Regions from separate parts of the Paenibacillus wenxiniae genome, predicted to be linked through region 2. Evidence: predicted binding sites of a transcription regulator. Region 2 holds the regulator's gene; each other region holds the start of a gene.
What was found. The regulator NrdR, encoded in region 2, represses ribonucleotide reductase genes. The targets are predictions, from matches to a motif close to AACACNATATATNGTGTT.

Region 1: a site for NrdR is predicted at 1,109-1,126, ahead of AAHF22_RS07070 (anaerobic ribonucleoside triphosphate reductase). Genes of this name have one in related genera too.
Region 3: a site for NrdR is predicted at 719-736, ahead of nrdI (class Ib ribonucleoside-diphosphate reductase assembly flavoprotein NrdI). Genes of this name have one in related genera too.

The regions. Positions count from the first base shown of each region.
Region 1 is NZ_JBCGUH010000003.1:230,029-236,345, forward strand. It holds gene AAHF22_RS07065 (MTH1187 family thiamine-binding protein) at 658-993, opposite strand; gene AAHF22_RS07070 (anaerobic ribonucleoside triphosphate reductase) at 1,242-3,479, shown strand; gene nrdG (anaerobic ribonucleoside-triphosphate reductase activating protein) at 3,454-3,957, shown strand; gene AAHF22_RS07080 (TerC family protein) at 4,443-5,270, shown strand; gene AAHF22_RS07085 (NAD(P)H-hydrate dehydratase) at 5,668-6,317, opposite strand, start outside.
Region 2 is NZ_JBCGUH010000001.1:592,165-598,481, forward strand. It holds gene xynC (glucuronoarabinoxylan endo-1,4-beta-xylanase XynC) at 508-1,749, opposite strand; gene nrdR (transcriptional regulator NrdR) at 2,341-2,889, opposite strand; gene AAHF22_RS02520 (lytic transglycosylase domain-containing protein) at 3,036-3,611, opposite strand; gene coaE (dephospho-CoA kinase) at 3,608-4,204, opposite strand; gene mutM (DNA-formamidopyrimidine glycosylase) at 4,209-5,060, opposite strand; gene polA (DNA polymerase I) at 5,391-6,317, opposite strand, start outside.
Region 3 is NZ_JBCGUH010000013.1:42,370-48,686, reverse strand. It holds gene nrdI (class Ib ribonucleoside-diphosphate reductase assembly flavoprotein NrdI) at 924-1,292, shown strand; gene nrdE (class 1b ribonucleoside-diphosphate reductase subunit alpha) at 1,279-3,363, shown strand; gene AAHF22_RS18755 (VOC family protein) at 3,567-4,034, shown strand; gene nrdF (class 1b ribonucleoside-diphosphate reductase subunit beta) at 4,500-5,468, shown strand; gene AAHF22_RS18745 (response regulator) at 6,181-6,317, shown strand, end outside.

The DNA.
Region 1 (6,317 bases), on a different contig from region 2:
AGGTGTTTTTTTCTTGGTGGGGTATACTGAATGATTCTTGCTGGTATCACTAATGTATGATTACTGTCTGAACTAATTTTTCTACTTTCTGCTTAGTTGTTATAGTTAGGTTGGGTTGAATTAAATGGAGTTTAATAAATTTCTTAGTATTGAAATTGTTAGTTGTGTCGCTTGTTATGATTTGATGATGTATATAGGTAATAGTATATAAAGTGAATGGTTTTGAATTAACTTTGGGATGGAGTCAGGTTATAGGGGTATTTATGTAATTTTTTTTTAGGCTGTACGTTGTTTGGTTGTTCTTTCCTTGCTTCTTTTATTTTGTTGTTTCGTTATGTAGTGGTTTCGCTATTTTGTTGTTTTTATTATTCTCCTACGGTATTTCGGGGTTCTCTAGTTAGCTCTTTTTTAATATCGCTTTGGCATGATTGTTTATGGTTGGGTGAGGTTAGGTTTAGGATTGTAGTTTTGTTGATCTCAATAGATGCTTAGTATGTGTATACATAGATTTTTTGATCATTATAAAAAGAGGCAACTACCGTTTGATTAGGATAGTTGCCTCTTTTATTTTTAGGTGCAGTTTAGTGGGTATATGAGGTGTGCTTATCATGTCTGTGTTCTAGTTGTAGGTGTCTGGGTTGTAGTTATTTGTATAGTTTACTCGGACTTCGTTGTCGTTGCGCTTGTGCCGTTGGATAGTTTTTCGCGTACGGAATCGAGTTTGTATTGGGCCGATGTAGGGTGGTCGCGGCGGTCGTCGATTTTGATCGATGTGGATACACGTCCGGCGCCTGCCTGGAATGGGCTTTCGTGCAGGGCGTGAATGGCGCGCAGCACGTCGGCGATGTCACCCTCGATAATTGTGCTCATCGGTGTGAGTTGTACGGTAACGCCTTGCTGAGTGTCCAGTACGCGCTGCATATCTGCAACATAGGCGCTCAAACTGGTGCTGCCTGTTCCGATTGGAATGACGGTTACTTCTGCAATAGCCATTTTTCATTCCTCCTCTGTTTTGATTGTATTCTACCTCTGTTTTACCCAAATTCCAATGTTATGCCCAACGGCTAGGTTGCTTCAGTATTGTACGGGTATACTGAATTCGAAGTGAATGTCAATATATTGTGTCATATACGGATTATAACATCTATATATAGAATGTATTCCATAGTGGATTTCGTATGTGCTTGGCGAATTCATAGCACTCATACATCACATCATCTGAATAGAAAGGGATGATTATCATGACCATTCAGCCATTCGAGCTGCAAACTAACACTACCAGCAAACCAAAGTCTATCCAAGTGGACGGTTCACGTTCTGATCATCATACGTATGATGACTCCTATCCATTTTCATATCATCTTCCCCACCGCCATACACAGCCTGATCCCATTGCGGCTCGATCCAACACATCGGTAGCAGATGAATATGAGCTAACCGATCCACCAGTGGAACAGCCTATCCATCCACTCGTAGAGCTAGGACAGCATATTATATATGGAGAACATGAATCGGCACGTGAAAATGCCAATCTGAACGGAGACAGCTTTTCCGGTAAAATGAGCCGGCTGGGCAGTGAATATTCTAAATGGTATACCGAGCAGCATATGCTCCCTGCTCCTATTGCCGAAGCAGTACGAGCTAATCGGCTATATATTCATGATCTGGATCATTATGCGCTGGGCACGACGAACTGTATTTTCATTCCGTTTGAACGGCTGCTTTGTCAGGGCTTTAGCAGTGGCAATGGTAGCTTACGCACCCCCAATTCGATTATGACGGCGATGGCGCAGGTGGCGATTATTTTTCAATGTCAGCAAAATTCGCAGTTTGGCGGCGTGGCTGCCAACAAGCTCGACTATGATCTCGCTCCATATGTCACCCGTTCATTCCGTAAACATCTGCGCAAAGGACTACATTATTTGGGTGAATGGCATCGCACCGCTGCACAATCGCCGGAGTTACAGCAAGCGACTGCCGATGCGCTGGAACGTCTGCTTGCTGGAGCGGAGATGAGCGATGCTCGTCTTGCCAAGCAATATCCGCTCGCATACGGATATGCGCTGGAAGAGACGCGCAGTGAGACATTTCAAGCCGCAGAAAGCTTGATCCACAATCTGAATACGATGTCGAGCCGGGGCGGTGGGCAGATTCCGTTTACAAGTATTAATTACGGCACCTGTACTTCGCTGGAAGGAAGACTGGTCGTCGAAAGTTTGCTTGCTGCTACGGTACGAGGCCTGGGTCATGGTGAGACACCTATTTTCCCGATTCAGATTTTCAAATGCAAGCGCGGAATCAATCAGCAACCCGGTGATCCTAACTATGATCTGTTCCTCAAAGCGATCGATTGTTCGTCCAAACGACTGTATCCGAACTTTGCCAATCTGGATGCTCCGCTCAATCTGGAGCATGTAGTACCAGGCGATCCAGATACCGAGTTTGCTACGATGGGTTGCCGCACACGTGTGATCGCCGATCGCTTCGGTCGCAATCATCTGTCTGGTAAAGGCAATCTGTCATTTAATACGATCAATCTGGTGAAGCTGGGTATCGATTATGGTGTACATCAGGGTCTGAATGCAGAAGCGGATGAGCATGGATTTCGGCAAGCGCTTGATCAATGTATGGAGCTGGCAGCACAGGCATTGCTGCATCGCTATCGCATTCAAGCGGCACAACCTGCCAAAGCGTCGGATTTTATGATGCGCGAAGGCATATGGGAAGGTGGCGAGCAGCTGGCACCGGACGAGCCTGTAGGCGAACTGCTCAAACATGGTACATTATCGATCGGATTTATCGGTCTGGCAGAATGTATGAAAGCTCTGTACGGCAAGCATCACGGTGAAGATTCGCATGTTCACGAACGTGCGCTGGAATTAATCGCTTATATGCGACAAGCCTGTGATGCGCTTAGTGAGCGTCATCGGCTTAACTTCTCGCTTATGGCTACACCTGCGGAAGGATTATCCGGTAAGTTTGTCCGCCTGGATCGTCAGCATTACGGCAGTATAGACGGTGTAACTGACCGCGAATATTATACGAATTCTTTTCATGTTCCAGTGTATTACGAGATTAGTGCCGCTCGTAAAATACAGCTGGAAGCGCCTTTCCATCATTATTGTAATGCAGGCGCCATCTCCTATATCGAGCTGGATGGCAATGCGCGTCATAATGCACCGGCGATGATTCGCATCGTGCAATACGCGCTGGAGCAAAACATTAGCTATTTTAGTATTAATCATCCGATCGATCGCTGCACAGCCTGCGGGCATGAAGGGATGATCGGCTCGCATTGTCCTGCCTGTGGTTCATCTGAAACAGATGTACATATTGCTCGCCTGCGCCGTGTAACCGGGTATCTGACTGGCGATTACCAGACTCGTTTTAATCCTGCCAAGCAAGCCGAGGTGCGCGATCGGCTCAAGCATCATGGAGAGACGGTGACGCAGGATGAACATTTGCGGCTACATCCCTGAATCGATCAATGAAGGGCCCGGACTGCGCGCTGTTATTTTCATTAGTGGTTGTCGTCACGGCTGCCCCGGTTGCTTCAGTCCACACACGTGGTCTTTTCAAGCAGGCGAGCCATTTACGGTGCAAAAACAATCGGAACTGCTGACGGAGATGGCAGCTAATCCGCTATTGGATGGACTGACGATTGCAGGGGGTGATCCTTTTTTCTCGGCGGATGAGGTTGCTGATTTTGTAGAACATGTGCGTTTACGCCTGCCGCATTTTTCGATTTGGATCTATACCGGATACACGTGGGAGCAATTATTTTCGGAACAGCATAAATATTTGAAACTTCTATCTTTATGTGACGTATTGATTGAAGGAAGATTCGTTCAGGAGTTGCGAGATGTGTCTCTCCGTTATCGCGGAAGTTCCAATCAGCGTTTGATCGATGTTTCATCCAGTCTGACGCAGCAGCAGGCAATATACTGGACACCATAACACTTTCTATCGTATACATTTGTAAAAGAAAGCACCTTTTTCCGTTAATGCAAAATTTTATTTAATAAAAGATTGACTTATGCAATTAATTTGCATATGATTTGTCTAGTGCTACAGAAATTGCTTTAACCGCTGTACGCGTTGTTTAACTGCATGAGTGACTGTTTATATATAAGTAGCCGTTTGGCATCGAATGGCATGACGATCCTGAGCCTATACGGATCGTGTACGGCAACACACTAACTTCATAATTCTATTCCTGTTAAAGGGGAGTAGCTGTACAGGCAAGTCGTCATTACGGGTGAATAACCCCGGCTGTGCTTGGCAATGAAAATGAATGTGACCTCATTGTTAGCGAGACCTTTACCACAAATTTGGTGAAGACTCGCTATCTTTTGGAGACCTTTACCTTTGTGGTAAAGGTCTCTTTTATATATATGGCTTCTTTGGAGCCAGACATATCACTTTATTTTAGGAGGAATCTTATGGATGCAGCATTATTGTTAGAGTATGGCTGGGTCTTGCTCGTACTGATCGCGCTGGAGGGCTTACTCGCCGCCGATAACGCGCTTGTACTGGCAATTATGGTTAAACACTTGCCGGAGGAGCAACGTAAAAAGGCATTGTTCTACGGTTTGTTTGGGGCATTTGTGTTCCGCTTTGGTTCGTTGTTCCTGATCTCGTTCCTCGTGGACGTATGGCAAGTACAAGCAATCGGTGCACTCTACCTGTTGTACATTTCCATTAATCATATCGTGCGTCACTTCTTCTCCAAATCGAAGACCGAGGAAGCTGCCGGAGATAAAGGGCCTGCGGCCAATCCGAAAAAGCAATCCGGCTTCTGGATGACCGTATTCAAAGTCGAAGTTGCCGATATCGCATTTGCCGTTGACTCGATCCTTGCAGCCGTAGCGCTTGCTGTCGCGCTTCCAGCAAGTGGTTTGCCGCCAATCGGTGGTCTGGATGGCGGACAATTTATCGTCATCTTCCTGGGTGGTCTGATTGGTCTGATCATTATGCGTTTCGCCGCTTCGTTCTTCGTTAGACTGTTACAAGAACGTCCGGGTCTCGAAATTGCAGCCTTCGTGATCGTCGGCTGGGTCGGTGTGAAGCTGTCCGTTATTACGCTTGCTCACCCTGCACTGGCTGTGATTCCAGAACATTTCCCAGAAAACAAACTGTGGAAACTAAGCTTCTACATCGTACTCGTTGCGATTGCACTTGCCGGCTGGTTCCTGTCCAGTAAACGTGAAGTGCCGGAAGAGGATAATGCGGTGAAAGAAGTAAAGCAGGAGATTAAGGAAGATCTGTAAGGGGATTAACTTATAAATTAGCTTGCTTCGCTGATATCATCTTCTAAAGCAAGCTGACGATGATATAGCTGTTTACAAACTTAAAATGAATTCCATGCAAAAAGACTGTCTGGCACTATGCCGGACAGTCTTTTTAGATTACGCGTAATAGAGGTAATAATCTCTGTTCTATCGTATTTGAGAACATTGTATCTGCAACGATTTTGTTTAGTTTCAAGCTGTTTGAAGCGCCTGTTGCCTATCGTTCAAACATACACTTGCACCATCTCACAAATTTCTTTGATACTATATGACATTAAACTTCAATTTAACATAGCAACCGAACTACCGCTACCGCTACTTTTGCAGTATATGTCCTGTGTTTACATATACTCGATACCGCAACACCGATCTATACTTACAAATGCTCAATCATATCGCCTGCCAGCAGCGAAGCAGGATGACCGGAGCGTGCGAGAGCTGCCATTTCGCCTGCATGACCGTGCAGATAAGCGCCGAACGCTGCGGCTTGCAGTCCATTTAAGCCCTGAGCGAGTAAACCGGCAATAACGCCGGTGAGCACGTCGCCCGAACCGCCCGTCCCCATGCCCGGATGACCGGTTGTATTGACCAGCACGGTTCCATCCGGAGCTGCAATGACGGTACGTGCTCCCTTCAGCACAAGAATCACACCATGCTCCATTGCAAAACGTCGTGCTAGACCGAGACGATCACGCTGTACTTCTTTGGTTGATAAACCGGATAGGCGTGCCATTTCGCCCGGATGTGGTGTGAGTACCGTAGCCGCAGCACGTTTTGGCCATGAGGTCAGACCGTCCGCTTCGGCAAGAATGTTAAGACCGTCCGCATCAATCACAAGCGGTTGATCCAACTGCTCCCACAGGGTGCGCAGCCATTGTCCATCCTGCTCAAAACGACCCAGTCCGGGACCGATCGCCACCACATCGGCTTTAGCCGTCTGTTCCAAAATAGCCTTCGTCGTTGATGCCGTCCATTGTCCGCTTGCTTCCTCCGATACAGGTGCCATCATCAGCTCCGGCACATGAC
Region 2 (6,317 bases):
CTACGATACAATGGCTTTAGATGTTACATGCGAATTAGGATATTGTACAGCAGAGATGAATTGATTATGTGTTACAGTTATGTTTTGATAAGATACAGTAAACCAGATTTTAAATGGGGGTTAGGCAAGGTACTGGAGGGTTACATTACATATTTCTATATGCTCCGTATAGGTTCAGAAATAGAACTTTATCCAATCTACTCCGCTCCCATTTATTTAATAAAGCCGCCGAACGCATACAAAGTGCGAATCGACGGCTTTCCATTATTTTTCAACTTATACCTAATACCTATGCCTTCAAGTTCAAATGGGTCCATACCTCTTGATCCCATTCCCCGTCTCTGCCTGTTGATTCTAAGCGTACACAGTAAATTACATGTTCACTTTCCAATTGACTTTCATTTCCCACTTTAACTTCAAGCTCAGTCTCATGCTGCAATTTGCTGTAAATAGTTTCTTCATTACTTGGATAAATTACCCGGGTGAACTCGACTGCCAGGTAACGTCTTATTTCAAATCAGCAACAAACGTAGTTACACTTTGTGCAGGCAAGCTTACACTAAACGACGAACCCGACGTGTTCACAGAATCTGGTGCCAGATTACGGCTCGCATCGGTTGTCCAGGAGGACACTTTGGATACGCTACCGTTTTGCAGGGCGAAGTTCTGATTGGTTGCCGAATTGTTTTTGTTGATCGCTACGATAACGACTTTACCGTCGCCTTTGTACGCAGATACGAATACGTTATTGTTTGGACTTTCTGTTGCATCAACGCGAGTGTAGCCTGGGCGCACGAATTTGGAGAAGTGTGCCATACTGTAGCCGCGTTTACTGATCGTACCGTCTTCTTTCATCGGTCCGTATTGTCTACGGATGTACCACCATACATAGGTTTGGAAGTTGCCGACGGCCATCGCTTTGTGCATATGGTAAGCTACGTCGACACCTTCTGGCCAACGATCGGCAGAATTGTTATCGCTGTTAGGGTAATACACTTCGGTCATCCACAATTCTTTTCCGGCTCCCTTTTGCTGGAACAATGGGTACGAGAAGTTGTTGAACGATGTCCCGTATGTATGCGTTCCGAGAATATCCATGTTCGCCAGTGCCTGCGGATCGTTTAGAATCGGATCAGACATATTTTTCAAATACGAAAACGATTCGGGCGCGATCACGCGCGCATTGATCGAACCTGCATTTTCTTTCATAAAACGCAGCATTTCCTGTGGTGTCCACCATGTCCATGTATGCGCATAATCCGGTTCATTTTGTACAGAGATCGCATACAGATTCACACCGTTGCTTTTCATGTATGCTACAAACTCGTTCAGAAATTTGGCATAGTCTGCATATTTGTCATAACGCAGTCGCTTGGCGGATGGATCACCATCGTGATTAAACGTCTCAACCATTTCAGCGGGTGGATTCCACGGAGAAGCAAATACAATCGCACCGCGTGCTGCGGCTGCTTGAGCGGTTGGTAACTCTTTTGCCCAGTTGCTTTTGTTAGAGTCAATATACACACGCAGTACCGAGAAGCCTAACTGATTGTTACCATTACCAAATGCAGTATCACGCTGTGCAGATGTCAGATCGCCTGCCCACAGTGCATGGTTAATACCGCCAAAACCACGAATCAACTGCTTGGTGGATGACAAATTGACAACTGCATCGCCTGCGGCAGATACCGGGGTTGGTGAAACGACAGGGGTCAGTAGCGAAAACAGAGTTGCGACGACGAGCATCATATTGATCGATTTCTTGGTCAAATCAAACAAAATATCATCTCCTTGGCTGTTTTTAAATGAAACAGTGATTCATGTTACTATCTCTATTATGTATTTTTATACATTTATTGGGCAATATTATAATGACGTAGTGCTTTTGAAAATGATCACCAACAATATAGAAATGTATATCAATGTATAAGCTGTGCTTAATTCAAGCGTGATTTAAATATGGACAATAGGAACACAATGATAAGGAAATAATTATATCTTTTCTAAACGCGACGTATTAATATTTGGATGTTAGGCGACTTGTATAGAGCAGACACATATGAGACAGTTATCATCCTTTCCCCAACCTTTTACTCCTATCTTCACTACAAACGGTCATCAAGAACATCCTATGCGAAAACAGCGTAAAAAACATCATCGCTCCAGAGTAGATTCCTTACTCCAGAGCGATGATGTTATCTTGTCTTGTTCATATGCAGATGGAGAACGTAAACAGTACAAGCGGTTTGATCATCGTGTAAGCTTTGAGATGTGTTTACTCATTATCCATTCAGTATCAAATGAACTAAACTAGGTACAAATTAATAAATGTGCCCTATCCTACTCTTGCTGCGCATTGTCCCGATCTTGATCATCCGAACGTGAATCAGATGAGCTAGTATGAGCTTCACGCTTGGACTTTTTATCATGCTTCGGATCGTCGCTCAGTAGTCCTTGCAGCTCTTTCATAAACATATTAATATCTTTGAATTGACGATAGACCGAAGCAAAGCGTACATATGCCACCTCATCGACCGGATACAATTGTTCCATGACAAGCTCTCCAACAGCACGACTTTCCACTTCAGCCAGTGCGGTGGCGTATAGGCTCTTTTCCACTTCGGACACGATCGCATCAAGCTGATCTACCGATACCGGACGCTTCTCACATGCTCTGATCAAACCACGCAGCAATTTGTCCCGGCTAAATTCTTCCCGGCTTCCATCCTTTTTGATCACGATCAGCGGGGTCACTTCGACCATTTCAAACGTTGTAAAACGACGGCTGCAACTTTCACATTCCCGTCTTCGGCGAATCGATTTGTTATCGTTAGCTGGCCTCGAGTCCAGCACCTTCGTTCCATTGTGACCGCAGTAGGGGCATTTCACCGCTGTGTCACCTTCCTTTCATTGCTAATGCTTGTGCATTCATCTGGTGTGTCTGTTTGTTGTTTTAAATCACATTTATTGTTCGTCTATAAGTGCGTTATACATGCTGCATGATTCAGAAAAGGTAACAAGGCAGCTGTGCCTTGTCAAAATCGGTCATACAATTTGGTATATTGCTTATAATAATATAATACACGTTGCACATAATGTCTCGTTTCGCCATAAGGAATATCTTTGGCATCCTCTAGCGTACCGTCCCATTGGCCGTTTTTGATCCAATTTTTCACTTTGCCTGGACCTGCATTGTAAGCCGCGATCACAGCAACTTCGTTGCCGCCGAATTGCTGCATCAGATTGTTAATATACCAGCTACCCAGCTCAATATTCGGCTCCACATCATGCTTGACTGAATCCAGCGTCACATCTTTCAGATGCGCTTTTTCCATTGCCCAGGTTGCGGTATCTGGCATAAGCTGCATCAGTCCAAGTGCGCCCTTTTTCGATTCCATACTTGGCTGGTAATTCGTCTCCACTCTAATAATAGACGCGATCAGATATGGGTCTACCGCGTAATTCGAAGCATGGCTCCGAATTTCATCACGATATTGAATTGGATAAATAAGCGATAGCCAGCGTGTATTAAATAAGATCAATACGAGTACAATCGCGAACAGCGGAAGCAAAATTCGTTTACGTAGAAAGGTTTGTTTAAGCTTATTCATCGTAATCCCTTTCCTGTCCAATAACGCTCCAGTTGCTCCTCTGTCTGCTCCCATGTTCCGCTATTGTCGATCACAATATCTGCGCGCTCTTTCTTCTCCTCGATATCCATCTGTGCAGCCAGACGTTGTAACGCCTGCTGTTCGTCCAGACCATCGCGCTCCATTAGTCGCCGTAGCTGAATATTACGCGGTACATAGACGACCATCGTTTCGCTAAATGTATATGCACCTTTTGATTCATACAGTAACGGAATATCCGCAACGACCAGACGCTGAGGATCCGCCTGCTCCAGCTCTGCGACCCGTGCATGAATAAGCTGACGGATCGCCGGATGTGTAATCTCCTCTAGCGCTTTACGTTCTTCTGGACGTCCGAAAATATGAGCGCCCAGTCGCTTGCGATCCAGTGTCCCATCCGCCAACAACATCTCGGCACCAAAACGCTCGCTGACCTGCTGTAGCACCGGATATTCGGGCAACATAATCTCGCGTGCAATCTGATCCGCGTCTACCAGTGCTGCTCCACGCTTTACTAGCCATGCAGCGACCGAGCTTTTGCCTGTAGCGATTCCTCCGGTTAATCCTATATTCATGTTGTCACCTCATTGCTTTTTGACGCGCTGGCAAAGGCTGGCATACCGGGCAATAATGCGTGCCCCTGCCGCCGACTACGGTTTTCTCGATCAATGTACCACATTCCTGACACGGTTCTGCTTTGCGTCCATAAATGCGCAGGCTATGCTGAAACATACCCATTTCCCCTTGACCGTTCACATACGATTTGATCGACGAGCCACCTGCGGCAACCGCATCGCTAAGCGTCGACACGATCGCTTCATGCAGACGAATCAGCTGCTCACGGCTCAAGTCCGATGCAATCGTCTCTGGATGAATACCGGCACGGAATAGCGCTTCATCCACATAAATATTCCCGATTCCGACTACATAAGCTTGATTGAGCAGTACTGGCTTGATCATCGTTCTACGCTTGCTGATCACTGCGATAAACTGCTCATCCGTAAATTGCGGATCAAGCGGCTCTAAGCCGAGTTGCATCAATGGTTTGGATTGCATCTCTTCACCTGTTGCGAACAGATGCATCGTGCCAAATTGACGCACATCCTTATATCGTAGCTCTGTACCATCGGTAAAATGGAAAATCACATGGGTATGCTTCTCCACTGGCTCATCCTGATGATACACGCCATAACGTCCTTCCATTCGTAGATGCGATACCATGACCAATCCATCTAAAATAAAGCGCAGGAATTTCCCGCGTCGTTCAACCGTTTCAAATGTATGTCCTTGCAGTTCCAGGGCAAACTGCGCCGGGTCATCCGGTCGCTGAATAATACGTGGCAGCGATACGGTTACCCGTTCGATCTGTTTGCCGGGAATCAAGGTGTTCAGCGTGCGTCTGACTGTTTCTACTTCTGGCAATTCCGGCATTGTTGTTCACCTTTCCTTTGAGTGTGCACGAATGAGTTTGTGCAATTAGCAGCAGCCACTCCGGGAAGGAATAAGGGGACGGACTCAGGTGGAGCCGCGGGAATCTTTTAGATTAGGAATACATGAAGATTCCCGCCCCTCCAAAATCGTCCTTTCCCCTTATTTCCTTCCCTCCGTTACGTGATGCTTGCATCATACTCATTTGTGTACAGATGTAATATCGCAGTTTTATAAAATAGTGGTTCGTATATAGGCATCTATATGCACGTTCTAGCGTTTCTGAACGTGATGTAGGCATCTTAGCTTACTAAATGACAAGACATAATCATATTACTTTGCTTCGTACCAGTTGGCACCGTAGCTTACGTCTGCTTTGAGTGGGACGGACAGTTCTAGTGCGTCTTGCATGACTTGTGGTACTAGTGTCTTCATTTGTTCCAGCTCATCTGCGGGTACTTCGAATACTAATTCATCATGTACCTGGAGTAGCATACGGCTTTTGAGTCCATGTTCATTCAAGGCACGATCCATATGCACCATCGCTAGCTTGATAATATCGGCGGCTGTGCCCTGAATCGGTGTATTCATTGCTGTACGCTCGGCAAAGGAGCGTAGGTTGAAGTTCGAAGAACGGATCTCTGGCAAATAGCGGCGACGCTCCAGCATTGTTTTGACATAGCCATGCTGCTTCGCTTCATCGACAATATCATCCATATAGCGACGCACGCCCTGGAAGACGTCGAAGTACTGGTTAATAAAGTCGCCTGCTTCTTTTCTTGTGATACCTAGATTCTGGGACAGTCCGTAATCGCTAATACCGTATACGATCCCAAAGTTAACGGCTTTTGCGGAACGACGCATATTGCTATCGACCTGCTCCTGAGCAACGCCGAATACGTCCATCGCTGTCTTCGTATGGATATCCATATCATGGACAAAGGCATCTTTTAAGCCGGCATCATCGGAAATATGTGCCAGTACACGCAGCTCGATTTGTGAATAGTCGGCAGACAGCATCGACCAGCCTTGCTGAGATGGTACGAATACTTTACGCAGCTTGCGGCCTTCTTCCAGACGGATCGGGATATTTTGTAGGTTTGGGAACTGACTGGATAGACGTCCGGTTGCGGTAATCGTCTGACGGAAGTACGTATGCACTTTGCCTGATTTTGGATGAATCTCCTTCAGTAGACCTTCTACATAAGTCGATTGCAGCTTCGCTAGCTGACGATACGTTAAAATGTACTGTACCACATC
Region 3 (6,317 bases), on a different contig from region 2:
TATTTAAAATTATAGAATGTAGAATGAAAATATAGACATTTATGTCTGCTATATACGATCATACACGTCGACAAAAAATAAAAGAGAAGTTCGATCTCCATTTTATAAAAGTAAATGGAATGATTAAAATCGACTAAAATTAATAAATCGTACATGTAAATGGATAACTCCACAAAATAAAGAATGCGAACTGGAATCCAATAAATGTTAAATACATAAAAAGCACTTCAAATACACTGACATAACTTCGTCAACTATAAAATATTTTATTTTGCCTCCTCATGATTATTTTCATTGTGATCATTCCAGCCATTTACTTTGAATTCGCTCTCAAAAGGCGGTCTAGCGACGAATCTTCAAATTTGATTTACATACGAATGAGACACCAAGAAATAAAAATGAATTTTGCAAGCTTTTTCAATTATGAACTTTCTCAAAAGGTTGTAATTTTCATTTGCTTTTTTGGTTTGAAAGCAGTAAAGTTTTATACTTGAGTGTCCACAATTTGAAGTGGTTGATCTCCAGATTTCAGTGAAAAAAATGAAATTTGTAGTAAATAGCAACCATACAACATATGGTGTGTCAAGCGAAATATTTTTCGTTCATACTCATCTGAGGAAGACGTGTGAACGGAAGGCGTAGCTATGCCATTTCAGGGAGGATTCGCTCCAGAAGCCTCCTTTTTCGACCGTTCAAATGATAGGCAAGTTGCCTTGACAACACAATATATAGAGGGTAAACTCAAAAGCATCCTCCATATATTGAGTCACGGTGTTTGAATGTGCAGTATATGGGTAATTGCTACATAAGAGCGCTACGGCAGCAGGTTAGCCGCGATTTGGACGTACCAAACCGCCTTGAATCCCTGCAACATGGCACTACATATAGCTACTATATATTGAGTGGAGAAGGAGATGTCACCTATGCTGATTGCATATGATTCCAAAACAGGCAATGTTAAACGGTTTATCGGAAAACTGAAGCATTCATCCGTCCAGGCGGTGCAGATTGAAGAAGCACTCCAGTTGAATGAACCTTTTGTATTGATCACGTATACGACAGGCTTCGGTCAGATTCCTGAAAAAGTGAATCATTTTCTGGAAAAGAACCATCAGCGTCTGCTTGGAGTTGCTGCCAGCGGCAATCGTAACTGGGGTGACAATTTTGGCAAAAGTGCGGATTTAATCTCGGAGCGCTACGGTGTTCCAGTTGTATATAAATTTGAACTGTCGGGCACCACGGGTGATGCTCAACGATTCGTACAGGAGGTAGAAAAAATTGCGGCATATTGAATTGAACAACTTATTGATGCAACGCGACGCGAACGGTTTTTTCCGATTGGATAAAGATAAAGAAGCGGTACAGGAATATATGAAAGAAGTGGACGAGAAAAGTATGCACTTCCAGGACACAGCGTCTAAAGTGCGGTACATGATCGACAACGATTACTATGAGGACATGTATGCACATTACAGTCCGGATGCGGTGGAAGAAGTATACGCGATCACACATAGCTACGGCTTCCAATTCCCTTCCTATATGGCGGCTTCCAAATTTTATAAAGACTATGCAGTAAAAACGAATGATCGTGCCCAGTATTTGGAGCACTATCCAGATCGCGTAGCTGTTGTCGCTTTGCATCTCGGTCGCGGTAACGCGGAAAACGCGAAGACGCTAGCACGTTCCATGATGGAGCAGCGTCTGCAACCAGCAACGCCAACATTTCTAAATGCAGGTAAAAGTCGTCGTGGTGAAATGGTATCCTGTTTCCTGCTCGAAATGGACGATTCCCTGAATTCGATCAATTATGTACTGAATACATGTATGCAGCTGTCCAAAATTGGCGGCGGCGTAGCGGTAAACCTGTCCAAACTACGTGGACGCGGCGAGCCAATCAAAGGCGTAGAAGGCGCAGCGAAAGGCATTATGCCTGTACTGAAGCTGATGGAAGATGCTTTTTCCTATGCGGATCAAATGGGTCAACGTAAAGGCTCTGGTGCGGCATACTACAACATCTTCGGCTGGGACATTTTAGAGTTTTTGGATAGCAAAAAGATCAATGCGGATGAGCGTACACGTCTGAAAACTCTGTCGATCGGTCTGATCGTACCGAACCGATTCTATAAACTGGCAGCAGACAATGAAATGCTGCACGTATTCGCTCCATATAGCGTCTTCAAAGCATACGGTAAGCATCTGGACGATATGAATATCGATGAGATGTACGATACACTGCTTGCTGATGAGCGCGTGAAGAAAAAAGCCATTATGAGCGCACGCGATATGCTGACTAAGATTGCAAGCATCCAGCTGGAATCTGGCTATCCATATATTATGAACAAAAGTAATGCGAATAAATTCCATGCTTTGAACAATATCGGTTCTGTTAAAATGTCCAATCTGTGTACGGAAATCTTCCAGTTACAGGAGACAACCGAAATTACCGATTACGGTACAGAAGACATTATCCGCCGCGATATTAGCTGTAACCTCGGTTCCCTGAACATTGTGAATGTGATGGAACTGGGCAAAATCCGTGAATCTGTCCATGAAGGCATTATGGGTTTGACGGCAGTTAGCGATATGACGAATATCGCGAATGCACCGGGTGTGGCGAAAGCGAACCGTGAGATGCGTTCCGTCGGTCTGGGCGTGATGAACCTGCACGGCTATCTGGCGAAAAACAAAATCGCTTACGAAAGCAACGAAGCGAAAGAATTCGTGCGTACATTCTTCATGATGATGAATTTCTATTCGCTTGAGAAGAGTATGGAAATCGCGCGTGAGCAACAGGAAACATTTATGGACTTTGAAAAATCCGACTATGCGAGCGGTGTATACTTCGACCGTTACCTGTCGACGGATTATCGTCCGGTGAGTGCACGCGTACAGGAACTGTTTGGCAGCATGTACATTCCAGGTCCTGCCGACTGGCAAAACCTGAAAGCAGATGTGATGAAAAATGGTCTGTACCATGCATACCGTCTGGCGATTGCGCCTACAGCAAGTATTTCCTATATTCAAAATGCAACGTCCAGCGTTATGCCGATTGTTGAGCAAATCGAGACACGCACCTATGCGAACTCGACGACATACTATCCAATGCCTTACATGCAGCAAGATAACTTCTTCTTCTACAAATCGGCATACCAGATGGATCAGTTTAAAGTGCTTGATCTGATTGCTGAAATTCAGCAGCATGTGGATCAAGGGATCTCGACTGTCCTGCACGTAAGCAGTGACGTAACGACACGCCAGCTGGCACGTTACTATCTGTATGCAGCTCATAAAGGTTTGAAGTCTCTGTACTACACACGTACCAAGCGTCTGACTGTGGAAGAGTGCATTAGCTGCTCGATCTAACGGAAATGAACGGATGCGGCGAAATAGCAATCGTTGATGTACATTGCATGCAACAGATTAATTCCGCCAGCGTCGTTAACTAGCATCGTTGAGATGGAATGCAAAGAACGATGAAGTGTAAGGACGGAAGTCGAGCTTGAGCATACAAGCTAATTTTCGGATGATTCTATCGCCAGCCATCCGCTGACAGAAAGTGTGCAGCTATGATTAAAGGTATTTTTGAAACGCATATTAATGTTAGCGATTTCGAGAGATCCGCCCGGTTTTACGAACGATTACCGGGCGTTACTCTGTTGCATTATGATGCGCAGCGGAAGAGCCGTTTTTACTGGATTGGTGAGCCGGGAACGTCGATGCTCGGTATCCGTGAGAACTATCCGTCTCCGCTCGTACAGCGCCAGCATTTTGCGTTTACGACCGATGTGGAGCAATTGCATAACGCTGCTACAGAGCTGGCAGGGCTGGGCATTACTGCTCAAAATTTTCACGGTGAACCGGTGCAGCATGCCGGTGAGCTGATCGTATTCCCTTTTATGCCCGCGGTGTCGATCTATTTTGATGATCCAGACGGACATTCCCTTGAGTTGATCGCGATGTTGTCCCATTCGGCAAGGCCGGAGCAACCGCTCATGACATGGGACGAATGGGAATCACTACAGCAACAAGGGTGAACGGAATATTTATATTTCATTTCATACAGCTTGCAAAAGAACGTTCTCAAGGACGACGCGTTCCTGATTTCTTTTGCATGCTGTCCTTATGTTGCGCTTATAATTACTATGAGGCGGATCATAGCTATAACGATGTACGATGATTCTAATCTAGTTGCCGTGCGACAGACTTTTGCTAGTCAGCTACAGTATGACTGGCTTTGCAACTCTATCGGAGCGATGCTATCTACTCTAATTTATGATGATACAGTTTGTCCGCTGTTGTCTGCTTCTGGTAGCGATACATCCGTACATAACGGTTTTTCATACCACTACCGCGACATCGCTGGACGATGATTTTATAAATATCTACTGCTAAATATTCGACATGTGTATGTATTGCATGTGTATGTATTGTTATGTATGTACTATTTTGAACAGGGGCTAGTTTCTCGAAACAGTCCACAGGAAAGGGGCAACCTACCGATGAGTGAGCCAATCAAGGCAGTCAACTGGAACCGTCCGGATGATGATTTTACGATGATGTTCTGGAATCAGAATATTATGCAATTTTGGACGGATGACGAAATTCCGTTGTCCGATGATAAAATGTCCTGGATTCAGCTGAGCGATGCTGAACGTGAGACCTATATGAAGGTGCTGGGCGGTTTGACATTGCTCGATACGATTCAAGGCGGAATCGGCATGCCGCAAATTTTGGAGCATGTGGATGGATTGCAGCGTAAAGCCGTACTTGGTTTTATGGCGATGATGGAGCAGATTCATGCGAAATCGTACAGCAGTATTTTCACCACATTGTCTTCTACCGAAGAGATCGATAGCATTTTTAAATGGGTAGAAGAGCATCCACGTCTGCAACGCAAAGCAGAGACGGTGCGTCAGTATTATAACAACATTAATTCGCCAAAAGAGCTGTTCCTGGCGATGTCTGCTTCGGTATTGCTGGAAAGCTATCTGTTCTACAGCGGCTTCTTCTATCCGCTCTATCTGGCAGGCCAGGGTAAAATGACGTGCAGCGGCGAGATTATCGACCTGATTTTGCGTGACGAAAGTATCCACGGCGTATATGTAGGTGTACTGGCACAGGAAATTTACAACGATCTGGACGAGCATGAGCAAAAAGATGCTTACGAGACATTAGAAGGACTGTTCCGTTACCTGCATGAGAACGAAGAAGGCTACACGGCGGAAGTGTATGACCCGATCGGTTTGACGGAAGAAGTTAATATCTTCCTGCGCTACAATGCGAATAAGGCGTTTATGAATCTGGGCTTTGATCCATTGTTCCCGGATGAAGAAGTAAACCCAATCGTATTTAACGGTATTAGTACACACACGAAGCAGCATGACTTTTTCTCCAAAAAAGGAAATGGGTATGTGCGCGCGATCAATGTGGAGCGTCTGACAGACGAAGACTTCAAATTCGATATGTAATCACGAATTCGTTTGGATGCATTCTAATGGATTTATTCGCCTCGATGTTAAAGTAGACGATGATTACTAAAGATCAATAAAACGTAAAACAAGCTAAAAAATAGGTAGCCTGCGGCCGATAAAAAGAAAAGCCGAACACATATAAAAATAGGCGCCTGTAGAAATATAAAGGTACGGTATAAAAGGGGATAAGAGAAGGCTGCTTTGCTGCGCATAATGCGCTGGCAAGGTAGCCTTCTTACGTATGTCGATATGAACGTGTACGGTTCCAGATTATCGTATGGCAGCAGCATACAGGAGTAAGGAGAGTAGCAGTAGTAAGTTGGAATTTCGAAATGTGCAGCGTCCACTTCCAGCGCAAAAAGGGATGGAAATCGTAACGTAATAGTCATTTTTACTGAATGAGAGACGGTTAAAACGGAATTGACAACAATGCGGAAACAAAGCTTGATCACGATGCAAAAATGGACGGGAAGCTGTACGTTGGAGTGCGCTATTCCAATATAAGTAAATTTTATATTGTTGGATACGGGTAGTTATGCCATACTAAATCGTATATAGAGCATCCAGAATGAATGAATATCGTGTCCGGCTCATGATGGACGATGATGAAACATAACGGATAACAGGTTGCTGTATGCATATGAGGAATCGACATTCCCTGCAAGTGATGGCGTGAACTCAATCAAAATCGGACAGGCGGTGATCAGACATGTACAGAGTTGTTGTGGTAGATGATGAGCCGATGATGCTGGAAGGCTGGCAGACGATGGTGGATTGGGAAGCATACGGATTTGAGCTATGTGGCATGGCGACGGATGGACAGGAAGGGCTAGAATTGGCTAAACG